DNA from 2 places in the Nocardia sputi genome. Region 2 is predicted to be linked to the other one. Evidence: riboswitches for the same ligand, from Rfam matches in the RefSeq annotation. Region 2 holds a riboswitch; the other holds the start of a gene.
What was found. A riboswitch is a leader RNA that binds a small molecule or an ion and turns the genes downstream of it on or off. The one in region 2 is predicted to bind cobalamin.

Region 1 (4,416 bases), on a different contig from region 2:
CTCGCCGCTCACGTTCCTCGGGGCCTGCTGCACCTCGGCGCCGCAAGCTGCCGTGACGAGTACGCACGCGACAGCAATTGCCGTGATCACCGGGGATGACCTCATCTATCGTTCCTTCTGGTCGAAGATGATCTGCGGGACGCCCAGCCGGGGGTGGCTGACGATATGGCCGCCGATCGAGAACCAACGGGTGATCACCTCGGTGGTGATCACCTCGTTCGGGGGGCCCGAACACACGAGCCGGCCCGCGTGCAGGACGAAGATCCGGTCGCAGTGCTGGGCGGCCAGATTGAGGTCGTGCAGCGCCGCCACCACGGTGATGCCCAGATCTCGCGCCGCGGACAGAACGCTGTACTGGTGATGGACATCGAGGTGATTGGTCGGCTCGTCCAGGACCAGAACGCGCGGCTGCTGGGCAAGCGCCCGCGCGATCAGAACACGCTGGCGCTCACCGCCCGACAGCGACAGGAATCCGCGCGACGCGAGATGCCCGATATCGGCCGTCGCCATCGCCGCGGAACAGATCCCCCGGTCGCGTCGGTGCGTGCCCCGCAGCAGCGCGGTATGCGGTAGTCGTCCGGTGGCGACGACCTCGGCGGCGGTGAAGTCGAACGGAGTAGTCGTATCCTGGGTGAGCGCCGCTACCTGACGGGCGTTCTCGCGCATGCTGATCGCCGCGATATCCGTACGGCCGACCAGGACTCGTCCCGTCGTCGGCGACAGTGCGCGGTAGAGGCAACGCAGCAGGGTGGACTTACCGCTGCCGTTCGGGCCCACGATGCCGATGAACTCTCCTGGCGCGGCGGCCAAGGTCACCGCCTCGACGACCGTCGTGCCGTCGAACTCGACCGTGACATTCTCGTAGTCGACCCGCATCAGCCGTGCTCCACCAGTGCGCCGCGGCGTCGCATCAACAGAACGAACACGGGAACCCCCACCGCCGCGGTGATCGCGCCCAGGGGTAACTCCTGCGGTGGTAAGAGTGTCCGCGCCAACAGGTCCGCGGTCACCAGGAACACGGCGCCCAGTAGCGGTGTCACGATGGTGAGGCGCCGGTGGCCAGCGCCCACCAGCAGTCTGGCGATATGCGGAACCACCAGTCCGACGAAGCCGATCGCCCCGCAAACCGCAACGAAACATCCCGTCATCGCGGCGGAGACGACGAACAGGAGCAGCCGGAACCGGGAGGCGTTCATCCCGAGAGCGGCGCCGACCTCGTCTCCCATCGACAGTGCGTCGAGGTGTCGCGCGTACACGGCGATGACCGCCAGTCCGATCGCCGCAACCCCGGCGACCAGTGGCACCATTCGCCAGGTTGTCCCGGCCAGACTCCCGAGCAGCCAGAACATCACGGAACGGGCGGCATCCCCGTGCGGGGCAAGGAATACCAGCACCGTCGTCGCCGCGGAGAAGCCGTAGCCGAGGGCGGTACCGGTGAGCACCAGGCGCAGCGGCACCAGCCCAGAGGCCGAACGCGCCATCAGATAGACGAGCACCGTGGCGCCCAGCGCCCCGGCGAAGGCGGCGGTCGACAGCGCGTAGATACCGAGCGCGCCGAAGACCCCGAAGAGTACGACTGCGGTAGCGCCCACCGACGCACCCGAGGAGATCCCGAGGACGTATGGGTCGGCGAGCGCGTTGCGGACCATAGCCTGTACGAGCAGTCCGACCCCGCCGAGACCGGCTCCGACCAGGGCCGCCAAGAGTACGCGGGGCAGCCGGGAATCGACGACGATCCGATAGTTGGCGACGTCGGCGGCGACCACCGTCCCGCCGGTGAGTTCGGCCCAGAGGAACCAGACCGTGTCACGCCAGGGGATATGAGCCGCGCCCAGCGCCAGAGCGAGCACGCAGGCCACTGCCAGCGCCGTGATCAGGCTGGGGACCAGCACGGCGACCGACAGCCGGCGCCTCTCGACACTTCTCATCGGTCCAGCTCTACCCACACCGTCTCGAAATCGGATGTGCGCGGGCAGGCGAGCACCACAGGACCCATACCTCGTCAACCGCTCCCTCGGAGTCGACAGAAGGCCGCGCCATCGGCTCGGCCACGCGGGCAGGTCTTCGGGCTCGTGGACGTGACACCGGAACCTTCGGCCTCGCCTACTGGCGGTCGCTTCCCGGGCTCGGAGCCCAGTGCTGATGACCGCGGTCGTTTCCACATACCGCTGCGGGGCAGCTCCGGATTCCCACCGGATTCCCTCTTACGAGCCGCCCGTCCGGGGGACGAGCGGCAACCAGCGCTCGGTCACAGTAGCATTCGAGCCGCCCGCGGGACGCCGTCGCCTCGATTACCGGCCCGGAGCGCGCGCCGCGGGCGCTGGGCTGTGCATCCGAACTCCGGTCGGGTGCTCGGCTACCCGTGTCCGGTCGCTGCGCGCGAGAATGGCGGGCCGGTTCACGCGCTCGTAGCCCCTGCTGAGCCGGACCGCCGTGCCTGTTTTCGCCGCACGGCGGTGAGGTCCTGCGTCGGCGGGATCGGTGCTGGGGTCAGGAGCCCGGCTCATCCGTCGGCTCGAACCGGGCAACGAGCCAGACTCTTTTGGTTCTGCCCTCGGGATTCTGGAACTGCGGGATCACCTGCCCGGTCTGATCCAAGAAACCCGTGATCGACACCTTGTATTCGGTGTCGTCGATGTACACGATGTCGTTCTCGTGGACTACGGGCAGTTTGACCACGTCGGACACGTCGCCAGGCTGGTTGGCCGTCTCGTTATGGCGGAAACGCAGTGTGAAGGTGTGGTCGAACCCCTCGTCCTGGAAGTCCACCGTGACCTTCAGGTACACCCAGAACTGCGTGTGCTCGAGGTGGATTCGGCGGTTGTAGTGCGCGAAGATGCCGAGATTGAAATCCTTGCCGTCCAGGCGGGCATCGACGTCGGTGAGACCCGTGAAGTCATAACCGCTCTTCTCGCTGTCCTGCGCGCTGCCCCACCTGATGCTGGATCTGATGCCGCTGCTGGATGCGACGCCAGGTTTTCTCAGACCTTCGAACTGTGTCTCGTCGACGCTGACACGCGTCCATTCCCCTTTGGTGCTGACTTTGCCCACGACAGAAACCCTCCCTGGACCCGGATCTCACCGGATGATCTGTCTATCCAACGAGACTCCATCATCCCTCCACGGAGGCAACTTGTCATCGAAATCGTCTGCGAGTCAACGCTACTCGTCGGCAGGCAAGGCAACCGACCCGCAACGTCCCGTTGCCCGTCCGCCGGGCAACGGTCTGGACCCACATCCTGCGCTGCGACCGGTCCGGCCCTGATCGCGGTAGTCGGCGAGTCGGTCCGTCGTAACAACCTCGTGCAGGAAACCGAAAGTCGCCGGACCACGCTTGGAGCGATCTCCACCGAGAGGGATTCGAATGGCCTTCGGTCCTTACAGCGGCTCATGGAGCGGTTCGTTCAGTCCATCAGGTCATGGCGCGGCCTCGTGTGCAGGTCCTTTCAGCATCGGAACCGCCGCCGGCGCTCACGTAGCGATATACCGCGACTGACGCCCGTTGCGGTGGCGCGAACAAGACTCACGAGGTCGGCGAAAGCTGGTCAGATCGTGCGGGCGGAGGGCTCGGTACGGTCGCGGAATACCCGCGGGGCGCTGCTCCATGGTTTGGCCGGGCGTCTCCAGGCCTTGTTGCAGTGCGGGAGCGATGTCCTCATCCGCCTTGCGCGCGTAGGACAGGAAGACGTCTATGTCGGAGTTCATCCTCACCCTCCAGCACCGGAGCAAGCAGGCGCCGAGTACGCGGTACACAGCTGGTCGATCAGCAGCGGAACCGTGATCGGGATCTCGACGGCGCGCTGCGAAGTCAACTCATCCTTTCGATACAGCAGGATGGTGATGAAGCCATCCGATTCGTACAGCGCGATTCTTTGCGGATGCATGGTGGTGTCTATTGATTGGCGACTGGCCATGAGGCGGCGACCGGTCGCGATGTCGAAGATCTCGAAGGTCGAATCCTCGGCCACCACGACTGCGAGGGTGCCGTGATCGGCCAGGGCGAGGCCGACGATACGTTGCACTGTCACGGGAATAGTCGTCTGCTGTTGCCAGCCGCCGGAGGCGGACCGGTAGATGCGCAGCAGCCCCTCGCCTTCGGCGATTCCCGCGATCAGCGAGTCCGACACCGAGACGCGCGCGCCCGGCCTGCTGACCTCCACGGGTGCGGGCGTGGTGCGGACGTCGGAGGAATCGCCGTCCCATCCGGTGATCTGCAGTCGTCCTGCTTCGTCGCGCCAGAGGATGCGGCCGCGGTCGTCGTCGATGCCGTAGTCGACGACTCGGTCGGGCGGGATCGCGTCCACGAGTTTTCCGCTGTGGCAGTCGATCGTGCCACGTGGCCCCGCGGCTACCAGCAGCGCCTGTCGGGCCGACTTCTTGGATGTCTGGAAACCCGGAGCCGGAACGTACTTCGCA
Region 2 (4,416 bases):
TCGTGGTCGGCCGCTCACCGTGCGGCTTGTTCACGGTGACATCCGCCAGGTAGTCGAGGATCTTGGTGCCGCGGTCGGCGGACCGGCGCAGCGTCAGCAGCTGCGGGCGCTCGTCGATGAACGAGGTGGTGACCCGGCCCGCCTTGAAGTCGGGATCGTCCAGTACCGCGAGCAGGAAGGGAATGTTGGTCGCCACACCGCGGATGCGGAATTCCGCCAGTGCCCGGCTCGCCCGCGCCACCGCCGCACCGAAGTCGCGGCCACGGCAGGTGAGCTTGACCAGCATGGAGTCGAAGTAGGCTCCGATCTCCGCACCCAGGTTCGCGCCGCCGTCGAGGCGGATACCCGCGCCACCCGGCGTGCGATAGGCGGTGATGCGCCCGGTGTCGGGACGGAAGCCGTTGGCCGGGTCCTCGGTGGTGATCCGGCACTGCAATGCCGCGCCCCGGATCGTCACCGCGTCCTGGCTCAGACCCAATTGCTCGAGCGTCTCCCCCGCGGCGATGCGCAGCTGCGACTGCACCAGGTCCACATCGGTGATCTCCTCGGTGACCGTGTGCTCCACCTGGATTCGCGGGTTCATCTCGATGAAGACGTGGTTGCCGCGCTCGTCCAGCAGGAATTCCACAGTGCCCGCGCACGAGTAACCGATCTGCCGGGCGAAGGCGACCGCGTCGTCGCAGATCCGTTCCCGCAGCGCGGGATCCAGATTCGGGGCAGGCGCGAGCTCGATCACCTTCTGATGCCTGCGCTGCACCGAACAGTCCCGCTCGAACAGGTGCATGACGTTGCCGTGCCGGTCGGCGAGGATCTGCACCTCGATATGGCGTGGGTTCACCACCGCCTGCTCCAGGAATACCGTCGGGTCACCGAACGCCGACTCCGCCTCCCGCGACGCCGCCTCGATCGACTCGCGCAGCTGCTCGGGAGCGGCGACCCGGCGCATGCCGCGCCCGCCGCCGCCCGCGACCGCCTTGACGAAGATCGGATACTCCAGCTCCCGCGACGCGGCCAGCAACTCCTCCACGTCCGACGAGGGCGCGCTCGAGCGCAGCACCGGCAGGCCTGCGGCCTTGGCGGCCTCGATGGCGCGCGCCTTGTTCCCCGCCAGCTCCAGCACCTCGGCCGACGGGCCGATGAAGGTGATGCCCTCGCGGGCGCAGGCCGCCGCCAGGTCCGGGTTCTCCGACAGGAACCCGTAGCCCGGATAGATCGCGTCCGCCCCCGCCGACTTGGCCGCCGCGATGATCGCCTCGATCGACAGGTAAGCCCGCACCGGATGGCCGGGCTCCCCGATCTGGTACGACTCCGCCGCCTTCAACCGGTGGACCGAATTGCGGTCCTCGTGGGGGAACACGGCGACCGTCCCGATGCCGAGTTCGTAAGCCGCGCGGAAGGCTCGAATGGCGATCTCGCCACGGTTGGCAACCAAGACTTTCGAGAACATTGAACTAAGGTACCCGGCTGCGTGAACCGCACCGACACGCAATCCCCCTTCGTAAACCTCTTCACAACGCCGACTAACACCGTTGCGAAGTTGCGTTCATCGCGCCGACACATGGGCGGCGCGCCGGCAACCGGTGTGCTGTCCGAACGCCGACTTCCGGCTCGGGGGGCGGTGGTGAAGGTTCGGGGTCGCAGCGTCCACCTCGTGCCCGAGCCGCTGATGTCCCGGCCATCGGCGCTCTGTCGCGGGCCGGTCGCCCCGCTCGGGCCCGCCGCGTCCTATGCTGAGGGGGCAGCTGGTTCACCGCAGTGCGACGAGATGGAGCCCCGACGTCGCGCGACGGAGTCGAGCCCGCCCGGGCGGCGACGTCACGGCGGGTGAGAGGGAACCCGGTGGGAATCCGGGACTGTCCCGCAGCGGTATGCAGGAACGACCGCCGTCACCAGGCACTGAGTTCAGCGGAGTCGGAAAGCTTCGCGACTCGGGAAGCGACGGCCAGTAGGTCGGCCATCGGGGAGCACCCCGGCGTATGCCGGTCCCCCGGCCGGTGCCCGCGAGTCCGAAGACCTGCCAGCCGTGCCGGGTACGCCGTACCCGGCGGCCACCGCCTCGTGGATTGGGCGTGCGGATCACCAGCTGACGTGTCGGGCTCCTCGCCGGGATATCACCGGCATGTCGCAGGTCTCCGCCTGCCCGTACGGCGATGGCTTCTCGTCCTCGGCAATGGAGAAACATCGTGACTGTTGCACAGCAAAAGCCGTTCACCGCAACGGTTCTCGGGCTACCGCGAGTGGGGCCCCGGCGTGAGCTCAAGCGGGCCACCGAAGCCTATTGGGCAGGTGGGATCGACGCCGGACAGTTGCACGCCGTAGCGCGCGACCTGCGGCAGGCCCAGCTCACCGGATTGCGATCCGCGGGACTGGACTCGATCCCGGTCGGCACGTTTTCCTACTACGACCAGATGCTCGACACCGCCGTCCTGCTCGGCGCGCTGCCCGCACGGGTCGCCGGGATCGCGGACCCGCTGGAACGCTACTTCGCCGCCGCGCGCGGCACCGACACTGTCGAGCCGCTGGAGATGACCAAGTGGTTCGACACCAACTATCACTACTTGGTTCCGGAGATCGGTCCGCAGACCGCGTTCTCGCTGCACCCGGACAAGCTGCTGGCGGAAGTGCGGGAATCGCTCGAGCTCGGCGTGCCCGCGCGGCCGGTGGTGATCGGCCCGATCACCTTCCTGAAGCTGGCCAAAGCGACCGGCGGACCCGCCCTCGCGCGGCTCATCGAGCTGCTGCCGCTGTATCGGGAACTCCTGCGCAGACTGGCCGTCGCCGGTGCTGAGTGGGTGCAGATCGACGAGCCGGTGCTGGTCACCGACCTCACGGCGGAGGAGATCGGCCTGGTGCAGATCACCTACGACGAACTCGCCGATGCCACCGATCGTCCGGCGATCCTGGTGGCGACCTATTTCGGGCAGCCGGATGCCGCGCTCACCGCGCTGGCGGGCACCGGTATAGAAGGAGTAGCCCTCGACTTCACCGCCGGGACCGACGTCTCCGCGGTGGCGTCCGTGCCCGCGCTGGCGGGCAAGCTGGTCGTCGCGGGGGTCGTGGACGGTCGCAATGTGTGGCGCACCGATCTCGACCGCGCCCTGGCCACCCTCGGTACGTTGCTGGGCTCGGCCGCGCACGTAGCGGTCTCGAGCTCGTGTTCGTTGTTGCACGTGCCCTACACCCTGGCGGCGGAGACACGCTTGGACGAGCGGCTGCGGTCCTGGCTGGCGTTCGGGGCGGAGAAGGTGACCGAAGTGCGCCTGCTCGCGACGGGACTGAACGAAGGCACGGAGGCGATCGCGGCCGACTTGGCCGCGGCGCGTGCGGCGCTGGCCTCGCGGAGGTCGGATTCACGGCTGCACGATCCGCGGGTGCGCGCCAGGCTGGCCGCGCTCGGGCCGGACGCCACCCGCCGCGCTCCCGCCGAACAACGCCGGGAACTGCAACGGGACCGTTTGCGGCTGCCCGCGCTGCCGACCACGACGATCGGTTCCTACCCGCAGACCTCGGCTATCCGACAGGCACGAGCCGCGCTACGGAAGGGCGAGATCGACCAGGCCGAGTACGCGCGCCGGATGCGCGCCGAGATCGCCGACGTCATCGCGCTACAAGAGGAGCTGGGACTCGACGTGCTGGTGCACGGCGAGCCGGAGCGCAACGACATGGTGCAGTACTTCGCCGAGCAACTCGACGGGTTCGCGGCGACCGAACACGGGTGGGTGCAGTCCTATGGGACGCGCTGCGTGCGGCCGCCGATCCTGTTCGGAGACGTCGCGCGGCGCGAGCCGATGACCGTCGAGTGGATCGGTTACGCGCAGTCGCGCACCGACAAGCCGGTGAAAGGCATGCTGACCGGCCCGGTGACGATTCTGGCGTGGTCGTTCGTACGCGACGACCAGCCGCTCGGCGAGTCCGCCAGGCAGGTGGCGCTGGCGATCCGGGACGAGACCGTGGATCTGGAACAGGCGGGCATCCGGATCATCCAGGTCGACGAACCGGCGCTGCGTGAGCTGCTTCCGCTGCGCGCGGCCGATCAGGCCGCGTACCTGGAGTGGTCGGTGCGGTCGTTCCGGCTGGCGACCTCCGGGGTGTCCGACGCGACGCAGATCCACACCCACCTGTGCTACTCGGAATTCGGCGAGGTGATCGATGCGATCGCCGGGCTGGACGCCGATGTCACATCGATCGAGGCGGCGCGCTCCCACATGGAGGTACTCGACGACCTCAACGCGGCGGGGTTCGACCTCGGCGTAGGCCCCGGCGTGTACGACATCCACTCACCGCGGGTGCCGAGTGTGGACGAGCTCACCACGGCGCTGCGCGCGGCACTGAAGGCGGTTCCTGCCGAACGGCTCTGGGTGAATCCGGACTGCGGGTTGAAGACCAGGGGCCGCGTGGAGGTGGAAGCCGCGCTGC

Region 1: it holds a riboswitch for cobalamin, as region 2 does, so the genes downstream of both, M8859_RS29510 (FecCD family ABC transporter permease) here and metE (5-methyltetrahydropteroyltriglutamate--homocysteine S-methyltransferase) in region 2, are expected to answer to the same signal.

The regions. Positions count from the first base shown of each region.
Region 1 covers NZ_JAMFLC010000025.1:80,029-84,444, forward strand. Annotated here, with positions in the region: gene M8859_RS29500 (ABC transporter substrate-binding protein) at 1-105, opposite strand, end outside; gene M8859_RS29505 (ABC transporter ATP-binding protein) at 106-876, opposite strand; gene M8859_RS29510 (FecCD family ABC transporter permease) at 876-1,928, opposite strand; cobalamin riboswitch at 2,039-2,257, opposite strand; gene M8859_RS29515 (choice-of-anchor K domain-containing protein) at 2,491-3,051, opposite strand; gene M8859_RS29520 (hypothetical protein) at 3,472-3,705, opposite strand; gene M8859_RS29525 (TIR domain-containing protein) at 3,708-4,416, opposite strand, start outside.
Region 2 covers NZ_JAMFLC010000001.1:384,326-388,741, forward strand. Annotated here, with positions in the region: gene M8859_RS01950 (pyruvate carboxylase) at 1-1,447, opposite strand, end outside; cobalamin riboswitch at 1,806-2,036, shown strand; gene metE (5-methyltetrahydropteroyltriglutamate--homocysteine S-methyltransferase) at 2,181-4,416, shown strand, end outside.